Regions from separate parts of the Solibacillus ferritrahens genome, predicted to be linked through region 3. Evidence: riboswitches for the same ligand, from Rfam matches in the RefSeq annotation. Region 3 holds a riboswitch; each other region holds the start of a gene.
The links. Region 3 has a riboswitch for preQ1 ahead of queF (preQ(1) synthase). Riboswitches for the same ligand answer to the same signal wherever they lie in the genome.

Region 1 (4,293 bases), on a different contig from region 3:
AGGCTAAAATTCCCCAAGTCGTGGGCACCGTTGCAAGACCCATTGACTTTAATGCATTTGAGATTACTGAATCAATGCCTAGCCCCGACCAAAAATTACCGAATGTCGAAAAGATTGTTTCTGAATTTAATAGTGGAATATTTGGTCTCGTTACACCAGTATCGGAACTTAATCCCATAATACGAAGATTGATGGAATAAAGAGCGATCATCATTAAAATCCCTGCAAGCAGCGGATTAATTTTCCCTTTAGTGTGTAAAATTCCTGTCATACATCCAGCAATAAATCCAGCAACTGTTGCGACCAATGTTGCGAGTATAGGATTATAGCCAAGTACAATCATCATTGCTGCAGTACCTGCACCCGTTACAAAGCTTCCATCAACCGTTAAATCCGGAAAATCCAACACCCGGAACGTTAAATAAACACCAAGTGCCATAATTGCATAGATGATTCCTTGCTCTACCGACCCAAACAAAGCTGTAAACATTCTGAATCATCTCCTACTATAGTTTTTTCCATTACACCATGGCGAGCGTAAGAACACTCGCGACCACTAAAAAGAGGTTAAACGTTAATTCGCGCTGGGATCCCCTCAGACAACCAGCCTTGACCTCATTACGATGACTTTAGGCTGATCTTCCTTTTGGATACAAGCGCGAATATTTATTCCTGGCTATTGTTTACCAGCTTTCAAATTATTGAACTTCTGCTTCCCATTCAGGTTTAACTTCCAACCCTAAATTTTCTGCAGTCGCTTTATTAATGACTAATTTTAAGTTCGCTGGATATGCTGCCGGAATTTCGGAAGGAGATTTCCCTTCCAGTAAAATTTGAGCTGCCATTTGCCCCGCTTCATAACCGATATCATAGTAATTGAAACCGTATGCTGCCAATCCGCCACGTGCTACAGAATCCAACTCACCAACAATTAATGGTAGTTTATTTGCATTTGCCACATCGATAACTGATTCTAATGCATTTACAACTGTGTTATCTGTAATGATGTAATACGCTTCTACTTTACCTAATAATGATTCTGTTGCTTGTTTTACTTCCGCTGATGTTGAAGCAGATGCTTCTACAATTGTAATACCTTCTTTTGCTGCTAATTCTTTAGCAGTTGAAATTTGGGCTACAGAATTTTGCTCCCCTGCGTTATACACCATCCCTACATTTTTCACACCTAGTTCTTTTAAGAATGCCATTGTTTTCGGCATTGTTTCTGGGTGTAAATCAATTGTTCCGGTAACATTTGACCCTGGAGTTGCCATTGATTCGATTAATTCCGCACCTACCGCATCTGTTACCGATGTGAAAATGATTGGAATATCTGCAGTTGCACCTTTTGCCGCCTGTGCAGATGGTGTCGAGTTCGCAAAAATTAAGTCTACATTATCACTTACTAATTGTTGTGCAATTGTCATGTTTGCACTGTTATCTCCATTAGCTGATTTATCCACATACTCTGCTTTAATCCCTGCATCTTCAATCGCCTTTTTGAATCCTTCTTTTGCCGCATCTAATGATGGATGCTCTACGATTTGCGTTGTTCCAATTTTAAATGTTTTTGCTTCATCAGTTTGTGCAGTCTCTTTTGTTCTGTCACTTGCTGTAGCATTAATAGCAGTATCTTTCTCTTCTCCACCGCATGCTGCTAATAGTAAAAGAAGCCCAAATACTAAAAAGGAAAGCTTCGTTAATTTACGTGTCATCTATTTATCCCCCCATTATTCTCTGTCACTTTAAAGCGACGAACTTCATTTGGATGAAGTGTGAATTAAAATTATATTACCTCTTCATTTTCAGATAGTCAATAAGATTTAGAATGTTCAGAAATTAATATATATACTAGTAAATGCACTAATGTTAATTTCGTGCTTTAAACTGCTAAATCGCGTTTATTTCATTCAAAATTTTATTATTTGTCAATTTATTGAACAATGATGGAAAATTAGTTCTATAATTCTTTACTTTCGTTTTTAATATTGCTATGATTGCAGTTGCTTTGCGTGGTTCGTAACCATCCCACGTTAAAAAACTAGGAGGAATTTAATATGAAAGTAAAGTTTCTTGCAACAAGTGCAATTATTGCAGCATTATATATTGCAATTACAATGCTAGTTGCCCCGATTAGTTTTGGACAAGTACAGTTTCGTATTGCCGAAATATTTAATCATCTAATCGCCTTCAACCCCCGTTTTATGCTGGGTGTTGTATTGGGTGTATTTTTTTCAAATTTTCTTATGTCATCGGTTGGTCCAATTGACCTGATTTTTGGCGTGGGACATACTATTCTTACACTAGGAATTTTTATTTTCATTTGTAAGTTTGTAAAAAACATTTGGGCACGTTTAGTTATTAATACGACACTCTTTACGTTTACAATGTTTATCATTGCGGCACAGCTTAACCTAGTACTGGACTTTCCGTTTTGGGAGACATGGTTATTTGTAGCATTTGGGGAGTTTGTTGTTTTAGCTGTTGGTGCACCTATCATGTACACTTTAAATAAACGACTTGATTTCAAAAAATTGATCTAACATATATCGTTTCACCCACTGGTCATTAGCCGGTGGGTTTTTTGTTTAAGTTTTTTTAGAATTGTTTGACATTTTTATTTTCAGTGTTAGAATAAGCATATTCAAAATATTACATTACGGTAGCAGGTTGCGGGAGCGCGACCACCGTTTCAGTTGAGAAGAGTTTAGTTGAGTAAATTGTTGAATAAGAAGAGTAGCATTTTCCGTTTTGTGCAGAGAGCGTATGGTTGGTGAAAATACGTCAAAAGGTAAATGTGAATGGGCCTTATGAAAGCTGCCGGCATTAGTTGGCGGACGGTACCCTACCGTTATCAGGTTTAAGTGGAGGCTATTTTATAGCTTCAATCGAGGTGGCAACGCGGTGCAGATCGTCCTCAGCAAAAGTTTATTCTTTTGCTGGGGACTTTTTTTATTCCCAAAATTAAAAGGAGTGTGTCGAATGGTAATTCAACAACGTTTTCGTACATCAATGAAAAAAGTGAACGGTGATTTACTGACACCGATTTCCATTTTCCAACGTTTAAAGGGCCACCGAAAGTTTCTTTTGGAAAGCTCGTCCAAGTATGAAGGTGATGGACGCTATTCCTTCATCGGCGTCAATCCAAGAAAAACCTATAGTGGGATTGGACAGCAGCTTATCGATAAATCACATCTGTCCAATAGAGAGTACACATACGATGGTGAGCTTATTCAATTAATAAAACAGGTAATGCCGCGCATATCATCGCATACCGAATATCCGTTTACAGGCGGGGGTATTGGCTATATTCATGCCTTGCAAAAACCATTGCCTGAACTGCAGTTTCACGTTTACGATACACTCGTTATTTTTGATCATTTAACAGACGAGATTGCTGTTTTCCATACGAATATCGAAGCTGAGCAGGATGAGCCGAATATCGATGTAATGATTGAACAGTTGTTTACAAGCACAACACCTGCCGAAAAGTCGTATACCTTAAACGATGTCGAAAAAGAGCGAAATGGTCATTATGCCGCACGATTTACTGGAGATACCCTTTCGCTTTATCGAAAAATGCGGATTGATTATGCTGCACCTTATATGTATTATGTCGAATTTGATGATTGCACTGTACTTGGAACATCACAGGTAAACTTTATGCAAGTACGGGACGGATCTATTTCAGTTACAAACAAAGCATTGCCGATAGAGCCATTTAGTGTGGAAAATTCAGTGCAGAAATTGGCCACAACAACACAAGGCTCACTGAACCCAACGTTGCATGCGATTGATATTGTAAAGGAGCTTCTGCCGGCACAAGGCTATATCGGCTATATCGGCTTTAACGGGCAAGTCGATTTTACGACACCCGATAATACAATAACGATTCAGGGAAATGTTGCACATCTTCACACAGAAACGAGTGAGGATGTCCCATTCCACTCACTATTGAAAGGATGAGTATGTATGCCTTTACTTCCATATATTGAAAAAATCGAGCGAAAAGAACATTTAGTTTTTAAAGAGATGCAACAGGCTGCACAACTCATTTTTAATGAGCAGACACCAAAAGAGCAGATAGCTGCCTTTTTAACAGCGATGAGTATCAAAGGTGAAACAGCACATGAAGTTGCCGGGCTCGCTTCTGTCATGAAATCACATGCCGTTTCTGTCGATGCACCAGAAGGTATTTATATCGATAATTGTGGTACAGGTGGCGACGGTCTTCAAAGCTTCAATATTAGTACGACCGCAGCTTTCGTGTTAGCCGGCGGGGGCATTTTAGTT
Region 2 (4,293 bases), on a different contig from region 3:
ACATAAGGAGCTACAGGGCGAGATAATTAAAAAGAGTAATGACTTAGTTTTGAATACATAAGGAGGGGTATCAACATAGTATTTATGGGGAGGGATAGTAAATTATGTTTGGAATATCTGACCTCATTTCACTGATTATTTCTGCGTTTATTATATTACCTGCTGTTGTATTTCTTCGGGAAATGGGCTATATAATTATAAGTTGGCTATTTGGTGTACGCGAGCCAAGAATAACAATCGGGTCTGGACCAAGAATTATTAAACTTGGGATGGTCGATATTCGTAAATACTATCATGTGTATAGCTGGTTTTCGTATGATGAGTTAAAATATGAAAATAAGTTTGCCTATATTTGTATGTATTCAGGGCCTATTTTAATCAATCTCTTCTTTGGTCTTACAATCAATTTTTTAATCGCCAATGGATGGGCTGAAGAATACAAAACATTTTGGGATCGGTTTGTTTTTTATGCTTTTTATTATGTACTATTCGATGCAGTCCCAATGATTACGTTCAACGGAAAGCCCAATAATGGAATGATTATTTATCAAATGATTCGGTATGGGAAACGTATTGATTCAGCTAAAGAGCCCTTCCTCCCAGCGACTTCAGATGTGGAGAAAGAATATCAAGAGTACATGAAGGAATCTGAGGAAATTAAAAAACAACATAAAGAAGAAAAACCATAACTAAACTAATAATAGATGTTATATAAACTAGGTCCATGCAGGCCGTTTGTTATAAATTTTAAATAATCTATAGGAAAAATAGCTTGGTGGGTGCAGCACCGCATTAACCAAGCTCTTTTTTTCTTTTAATTCTATACGCCTCTTTTATTTCCCCAGATTAGGGTATGCAGTTGCGGTAATACCTTCACATTTTTTAATTCTGTATCCATCATAACTTTATGGATTAACCTTTGATAATTTTCCAATAAACGCTTAACCAATTCAGAATTATCCTTTGAATTAATATCATCATTTCCAACCTGAAGATAAAAATTGATACTCGGAAATTGAAGATGTACTTGTTTTGCATAAGCATAATCCTCTTGATTAAAGACCACAATTTTGAGAGAAATATGCTGATTGTTGTTTCTCTCTCTAAGTTTCTCAAAAATATATGAGAGCATAGAAAAGTCGGTCGTCATGCCAGAACTTGGGGGCTTAGGTGAAATGGTTAATTCATCAATTTGATACAACCAGTCTTGCCACTTGCTTCCCTGGGTCTCCACGCCAATCTTTATATGATTCTCTTTTAAAACTCTAACAACCGATTCCAGATTACGAAGAAGGGCTGGATTTCCCCCTGAAATTGTGACGAATGAAAAGCTGTTGCCTCCAAGGCGTTTTAACTCTGACCAAATCTCTTCTGCTGTCATTTGTACGATAAGATGTTTGCCACTACCATCCCATGTAAATGATGAGTCACACCAGGAACAAGAATAATCACACCCAGCTGTGCGTACAAACATTGTCTTCTGACCTACTACCATTCCTTCCCCTTGAATCGTCGGACCAAAAATCTCTATAACAGGAACTTTATTCAAATTCCATCCACTCCCTTCTCGCTTCAGCATAGCTTGTAGGAGTTTCATATAACTTAATAAATTCTACTCGTGCCCCATTAAATGTTTGTTCATCAAGCAAGGCTTCATTCATTTTTTCAAAGATCCAGACAACAATATTTTCTGCCGTCGTGTTCATCGGTGGTAGAGTCTCGTTTAAATAGTGATGATCTAAATATACCTCTATTTTTTGTTTCCAAATCTCCTTGATGTCACCAAAATCAAGCACGAGACCACGTTCATCTGGATAACCACTTAACCCTAAGACTGCACGATATGTATGACCATGTAGGTTTTTACATTTGCCCTCATAGTTATGTAAATGATGAGCCGCATCAAAGGTAAATTCTTTACTGATGAGAACACGTTTTGAATGATACTTTAATTGATTTCTTTGAATATCTTCATCGACTTTTTGTAGTTTCTCAACAATTCTAAAGTTAGACATTTAATAAGATTCCTCCCTGAAAATTTTCCCGACAACTTTCAAGAGAGGCCTTGTCATTCATCCTATTAAAACATATGTATAAATAAAAAAAAGCCACGTCCTTTATGGACATGGCAAGTTGTCATGTATCCATAGTTTTTTATAGAGGGTATAAGCTATGAACCTCTCCCGTTCAATTCCGGGTATTCTTTTATAAGAATATAATATACAAAGTATTAGAAAATTTCAAATTTATTATTTCACTAAAAATACCCAATGTCATTTTTACTCCATACTTTCTAATAATTTATCGTACTTAAGGTATTAGCTTATCTTTCTGTTATTCCCTTCAAAAGAAACCTATGGGAAAACAAAGCAATTTTTTTGTTGATACTTATTGTAAAACCCAGATGAAAAGTTAATATATTAAAAAAGATAGCCGAGACTATATGGTAAAAGCTATACTTTTTCAATCTTAATATTACTATTTTAAAAAAATTTTAATAAAATCATATGACTTTAATACAATTACCCCTCACTTTACTCGGGTGAAGACATTCTAATTTTAATGCATAAAGTTCTACTTTTTTATTAAATTCCTAGGCAGATAGATTTAACATATTTTTGAAGAAATGATACTAATTATCAATATTTTAAAATATTTAAAATTTTCAATATTCGAATTGATTCCCTTGTGATAAATTGGGAATATCATACTAGACTGAAAAGTATGACAATTAAGAGTGAAGGGGAAATGAGATTTGAATAATTTTAAATTTACGAAGTTCTTTAGTAGTATTCTAGCTATCGTTATGGTGCTGTCTTTATTGATGCCATTCTCGAGTGCAAATGCTGAAGAACTGAAATCATTCAAGCAGAATAGTCAAAGTGAAAGTATGATTCAACTAAAGGCGGCTATTGCTGAACAGCTAAGCTTGTCTAAGGATGGTCCAACTCTTCACGAAAGCTTACAAAGTGTATCTGGCAATCAGGATATTGCAGTCATTGTTCATTTATCTGAAAAGCCTGTTGCACTAGAGCAAGGGATGAGCCAAGTTAAAGGCAAAAAATTCTCCAATGCTAGAGCAAATGAAGTTCGTTCAAATGTAAAAGCTCAGCAAGCAAAAGTAAAAAAAGAGTTAGCTATTAAAAAAGTACAGATGACTCAAGGGTATACGTTTGATACAGTTTTAAACGGTTTCGCAGCAACTATTAAAGCAAATGATCTTCCGAAACTGCTTTCAGTAGACGGAATCACACTAATTGAGCCTGATGCAACGGTTTATGCATCAGAAGATCAAAACATGAAATCATCGGAGCTTATTAAAGAAGAAACATTAGAGGCTTATATGAATACAAGTAATTCCTTCCTTGGCATCGAACAGCTATGGAACGAAGGTATTGAAGGACAAGGAGTTAAAGTAGCAGTACTAGATACAGGTATTGATGCAGATCACCCGGAATTTGCCGGAATTTATAAAGGTGGTAAAAACTTTATTCCCCACTCATCAACTTACAATAAGCCTCGTGCAGATGACGATGCATCGGAAACATTACCTTCAGAGCGCCCAGCTGGGACACCTGAATTTAATGCAAATGGTAGCTCGTTCTATACTTCTCACGGTACACATGTTGCTGGGACAATTGCAGCAATCGGAGCTAACGAATTTGGCATCAAAGGAATTGCTCCAAAAATAGACCTTTATGCTTATCGAGTTCTTGGAGCATATGGTAGTGGCGCTACATCAGGTATTGTTAAAGCTATCGAAACTGCCGTTTTAGAAGAAATGGATATTATCAATCTTTCACTTGGCGGCGGAGCTAACTCTGAAACGGATGCTGGTTCATTTGCAATTAACAACGCAATGATAGCGGGAACAATCGGAGTCATTGCAACAGGTAACTCTGGTCCAAATCGTGGAACAATGGGAACACCAGCAACTGCTCGTCTAGGGATTGCTGTTGGTAACACAACAAATCCAGAAACAATGTATAACGGAGAAGTTAATATTACAATTGGTGATTACAACTTAACAAAACAGCTTCCATTAATGGGAACAACTTTTGGTAAAGATTTAGCAACACAGCTTCAAGGTGAATTCGACCTAGTTGCGATTCCTGGAAACGGAGAAGTAAAAGATTTTGAAGGAATTGATGTAGCTGGTAAAGTAGCATTAATATCTCGTGGCAATATTGCATTCGTTGATAAAATTGCAAATGCAAAGGCCAATGGTGCAATTGCAACAATTATTCATAACTTTGCCGGTGGATCGAATGCACCGGACATCTCAGGAACTTT
Region 3 (4,293 bases):
CTATTCATTGGGAATGGCATTTTGTTAAAATCTTAACCTTTGCTTACTGTTGATAAAGCCGCTTTCGCTAGACGTCGATCATTATAAGCGAGCCCTTGACTTAAAATCATGGCACCCACCATTTGCATTACTGTTTTCACAATTACTTGACCTACAATTGCTGCTGGTACCGCTGCCCAAGGTACAAAGCCTGCTCCTAAAGGACTTAGCCCCACTACAACAAACACAATAGAATCCAAAAAACCTCCGACAATTCCACTATAGAACACACGCCACGCCATCGGTAATTTTAGACGTGTGTAAATTTCTGTATCGGCCGTTTCTGCCACTAAAAAAGATAGTGCAGATGCAGCTACAATAATTAACGTATCGCCTAATGAGAACGATACAGTTGCAGATAAAACTAATGCCAGTAAAATGAAGCCATATGTTTTTTTACGACCGTATTTATTTTGCACTAAGTCACGGAATATAAATGTCGCACCAATTAAGAATGAACCCATCGGTATAATAAACATGCCCAATTCAAGCGGTGCAAAACGTGCTGTTACAACGTTTGCCGTCACAATAGATACTAAATAAAATAAAATTCTTATCATAATACCTCTCCTGTTTCCTTCGAGTATAAGTACGTTTCCATCCCTTGTAATCGCAGCTTACATGCTGGGCAATCCCCGCATCCATCCGCAATAATGCCGTTATAACAAGTCAGTGTTTTCTCTCTAACATACTCAAATGCGCCAAGCTCATCGGCTAATGCCCATGTTTCAGCTTTATCAATCCACATGAGCGGTGTATGAATTACAAAGGGGCTATCCATTGATAAATTCAGTGTCACATTCAACGATTTTATAAATATATCGCGACAGTCCGGATAACCGCTAAAATCCGTTTCGCATACACCTGTGACAATATGCTTTGCGCCGATTTGGCTTGCCAACACACCCGCAAACGATAGAAACAGTAAATTTCGTCCCGGTACAAAGGTTGATGGCAATCCACCCTTTTCCCCTTCTTCCACTGGTATATCATCACGTGTTAAGGCATTTGGTGCAAGCTGATTCAGTAGCTCCATATTTAAAATATGGTGTCGTACATTCTGTTCTTCGGCAATCTTTTTAGCGCATTCAATTTCCAATGCATGCCGTTGTCCGTAATCAAATGTAACAACTTCCACTGCTTTAAAATTTTTTAATGCCCAAAACAGACATGTTGTACTATCCTGTCCGCCGCTAAATACGACGAGTGCTTTTTCGTCCTTCATCTTTTTGCTCCTTTTAAACGAAAAAACAGCACTAAGATTATGTGCTGTTTAATCTTAGTTTTTTATAGAGGGTCGCTAATAACCTCTTTCACCTGCAAGGTATATTTAATTTTTAACGGTTGTCGATTTTTTCTGGATATAAATCATGGTTCATTAAACGGTAGTTGGCAATTTCCTCATATTTTGTGCCAGGACGACCGTAATTGCACCAAGGATCAATTGAAATGCCTCCCCGCGGCGTAAATTTACCCCATACTTCTATGTAGCGCGGGTCTAACAGCTTGATTAAATCATTCATAATAATATTCACGCAGTCTTCATGGAAATCGCCATGATTACGGAAACTAAATAAATATAATTTTAACGACTTACTCTCCACGATTTTCTGATCCGGAATATACGAAATATACATCGTCGCAAAGTCCGGCTGCTGTGTAATCGGACAAAGACTCGTAAACTCTGGACAATTGAATTTCACAAAATAATCGCGGCCAACATGCATATTATCAACAGACTCCAACACTTCTGGTGCATATTCAAAAGCATATTTCACATTTTGATTTCCTAATAACGTTAAATCCTCTAAACCATCTTTTTCGTGTCTACTAGACATGAAAAACCCCTCCTTCGTTCATACCAAAGTATTCCAAGGAGGGGTTAAGCGTATCATCATCAATAAAAAACTATCGGATGCAATAAAAAAAGCCACATCCGATATGGACATGGCATAATATGCATGTATCCATAGTTTTTTATAGAGGGTATCAGCTATGAACCTCTCCTGAACAACTCAGGTATTTTAATCTTTTCTCATTCTATTAGAAATAAAGTCCATTGTAAAGAAATAATTGAAAATATGGTACCTATACCCCTACACAATTGACTTTTCAAATATAAATACCGATACAGCCATATCCTCTTCCACCTTTATATCCGAAAATAAATGAAGCAGCTTTGATTCGACGAGCTCCTCCAATCCTTCAGGAACCTGTTGCTTATAAATTTCCTGAATCATTTGGGTTCTCGCATTGTGGATAACCTTTTTTCCTTCTTCTGATTGAATAATAAATTTTTCAGTAGGTGTCAGAATGCCGTACATCGTTGTGACAGCCATATTCTCCACGAAATGCGTATAAATTCTATCCGGTCCTTTTCCATATAGCTCTTTACGTACTTTTCGTACGATTTCATTAAAAATGGTTTCCTTCTTCCCCATTTGTACACACCCCCTAGTTTATTCAAACTATACAATATAACTTTAAAAAAAATAAACCCTTCTCTCTCCAACTTGTTCTTTTAAAACAAAATAGTATAATAAAAGAAATAAATGGAATTCCAATAATTATTTGTTGGGGTGCTATTTACATTTTATAAAATGGATTGATTCGTTAGTAGGTATTGCTAATTTATTACTCCACTACAAGGTCTTTTTAAAAGACGTCTTGTGGTGGAGTTTTTTGTATTTTAAAGGGGGTTATAAAAGGATGTCATGGGTTGTTCTTCATTTTATCGGGATTATTTCATATGCAGCAACGGGAGCATTTGTCGCTCTTGAAGCGAGATTTTCATTTATAGGTGTATTTGCTTTAGGTTTTATTACAGCTTTTGGAGGAGGGCTGATTCGAAATGTAATTATAGGGATTCCTGCTACTGAACTGTGGGAGCAATCCACTATTTTAACAGTGTTCATAACATTAATCATCATCGTGTTAATTCCACTAAAATGGACTGACCATTGGAGAAGATGGGGAATGTTTTTCGATTCAATTGGTCTTGCTTCTTTTGCCCTTCAAGGTGCCATGCTAGCAAGTGAAGTTTATTCCAATGATTTAGATGTGATGATTTTGGCCGCCCTATTTACAGGAGTAGGCGGCGGGGTAATGCGGGATGTGATTGCTGGTAGAAAACCGCTTGCATTGAAGGAAGAAATTCATGCGATATTAACTATTTTATGTGCCATCTCTATTTGGCTTGGCTTGAGCTCCCCTCTCGCACTCACACTAATCGTTCTGGTTGTAGTTGCAATACGTTTGTCAGCAATTCACTACAATTGGAGACTTCCTCTGCCGTGTCATTATGAAGAAAATAGGAAAATATAGCTTTACTTATAGCGGAGCGTGAAATAAACGTTACAAACTTATTTATTTCCCTCCCTGTTAAATCAAAATTAAAAAACTTGATAAATCAAATGAAAGCTAGTAAACTATTCAAGTGCTCGTTTTATTACACAACAATATAGTAATATAGTACTGTATAACCTCAAGGATACGGCTTGAGGGTCTCTACCAGGAACCTTAAAATCCTGATTACAGAAAATGATTAATCTCATTTTTTGTAATCAGGATTTTTTTATTTTCTAAATTTTTCATCAGAAAGGATGTATAGCAGATTATGAATTTCAAAGTTATTATACTCGCATTATCAACTGTTGCTGTAGGTTTGGTTGAATTAATCGTTGGCGGTATTCTTCCAATTATTGCAACGGATTTGAATATTTCAATAAGCTCGGCCGGGCAGCTAATTACGGTATTTGCCCTTATTTATGCGATTGCCGGTCCAGTGCTATTAGTTTTAACGAGTAAGGTCGAACGGAAAAAGTTATACCTTATTTCGTTGTTTATATTTTTCATCAGTAATATCATGACTTATTTCAGTACGGACTTCACCTTTATGATGTTTGCCCGTGTTTTAAGTGCCATGAGTACATCACTGATCACTGTGCTCTCTTTAATAATCGCTGCAAAAGTTGTTGCACCGACACATCGAGCAAAGGCGCTAGGTCTTATTTATATGGGTATTAGTTCGTCGCTTGTATTAGGTGTACCACTTGGAATTTTAATTTCCGATTATTTCGGTTGGCGTGTTATTTTCCTAGGGATTGCCATATTATCGATAGGCTCTTTTATCCTGATTTCTATTTATTTAGAGCGCATTCCTGGTGAAATGGCCGTTCCACTTTCACAACAATTAAAGGCAGTTACCAGCTCCAAAATTGGTACGGCCCATCTTGCCACGATGTTTATGCTGGC

Region 1: linked by a shared signal. The riboswitch ahead of SNE38_RS05680 (QueT transporter family protein) and the one ahead of queF (preQ(1) synthase) in region 3 are both predicted to bind preQ1.
Region 2: linked by a shared signal. The riboswitch ahead of queD (6-carboxytetrahydropterin synthase QueD) and the one ahead of queF (preQ(1) synthase) in region 3 are both predicted to bind preQ1.

Annotation. Positions count from the first base shown of each region.
Region 1 is NZ_JAXCLE010000004.1:76,965-81,257, reverse strand. It holds gene SNE38_RS05690 (ABC transporter permease) at 1-490, opposite strand, end outside; gene SNE38_RS05685 (ABC transporter substrate-binding protein) at 699-1,715, opposite strand; PreQ1 riboswitch class I at 2,007-2,051, shown strand; gene SNE38_RS05680 (QueT transporter family protein) at 2,058-2,543, shown strand; T-box leader at 2,715-2,922, shown strand; gene SNE38_RS05675 (metal ABC transporter ATP-binding protein) at 2,983-3,966, shown strand; gene trpD (anthranilate phosphoribosyltransferase) at 3,973-4,293, shown strand, end outside.
Region 2 is NZ_JAXCLE010000008.1:99,516-103,808, forward strand. It holds gene SNE38_RS09905 (hypothetical protein) at 105-689, shown strand; gene queE (7-carboxy-7-deazaguanine synthase QueE) at 821-1,549, opposite strand; gene queD (6-carboxytetrahydropterin synthase QueD) at 1,542-2,015, opposite strand; PreQ1 riboswitch class I at 2,141-2,187, opposite strand; gene SNE38_RS09920 (S8 family serine peptidase) at 2,756-4,293, shown strand, end outside.
Region 3 is NZ_JAXCLE010000016.1:66,660-70,952, reverse strand. It holds gene SNE38_RS14955 (VUT family protein) at 33-596, opposite strand; gene queC (7-cyano-7-deazaguanine synthase QueC) at 596-1,264, opposite strand; gene queF (preQ(1) synthase) at 1,377-1,877, opposite strand; PreQ1 riboswitch class I at 2,003-2,049, opposite strand; gene SNE38_RS14940 (DUF2294 domain-containing protein) at 2,136-2,480, opposite strand; gene SNE38_RS14935 (trimeric intracellular cation channel family protein) at 2,749-3,363, shown strand; purine riboswitch at 3,494-3,593, shown strand; gene SNE38_RS14930 (MFS transporter) at 3,656-4,293, shown strand, end outside.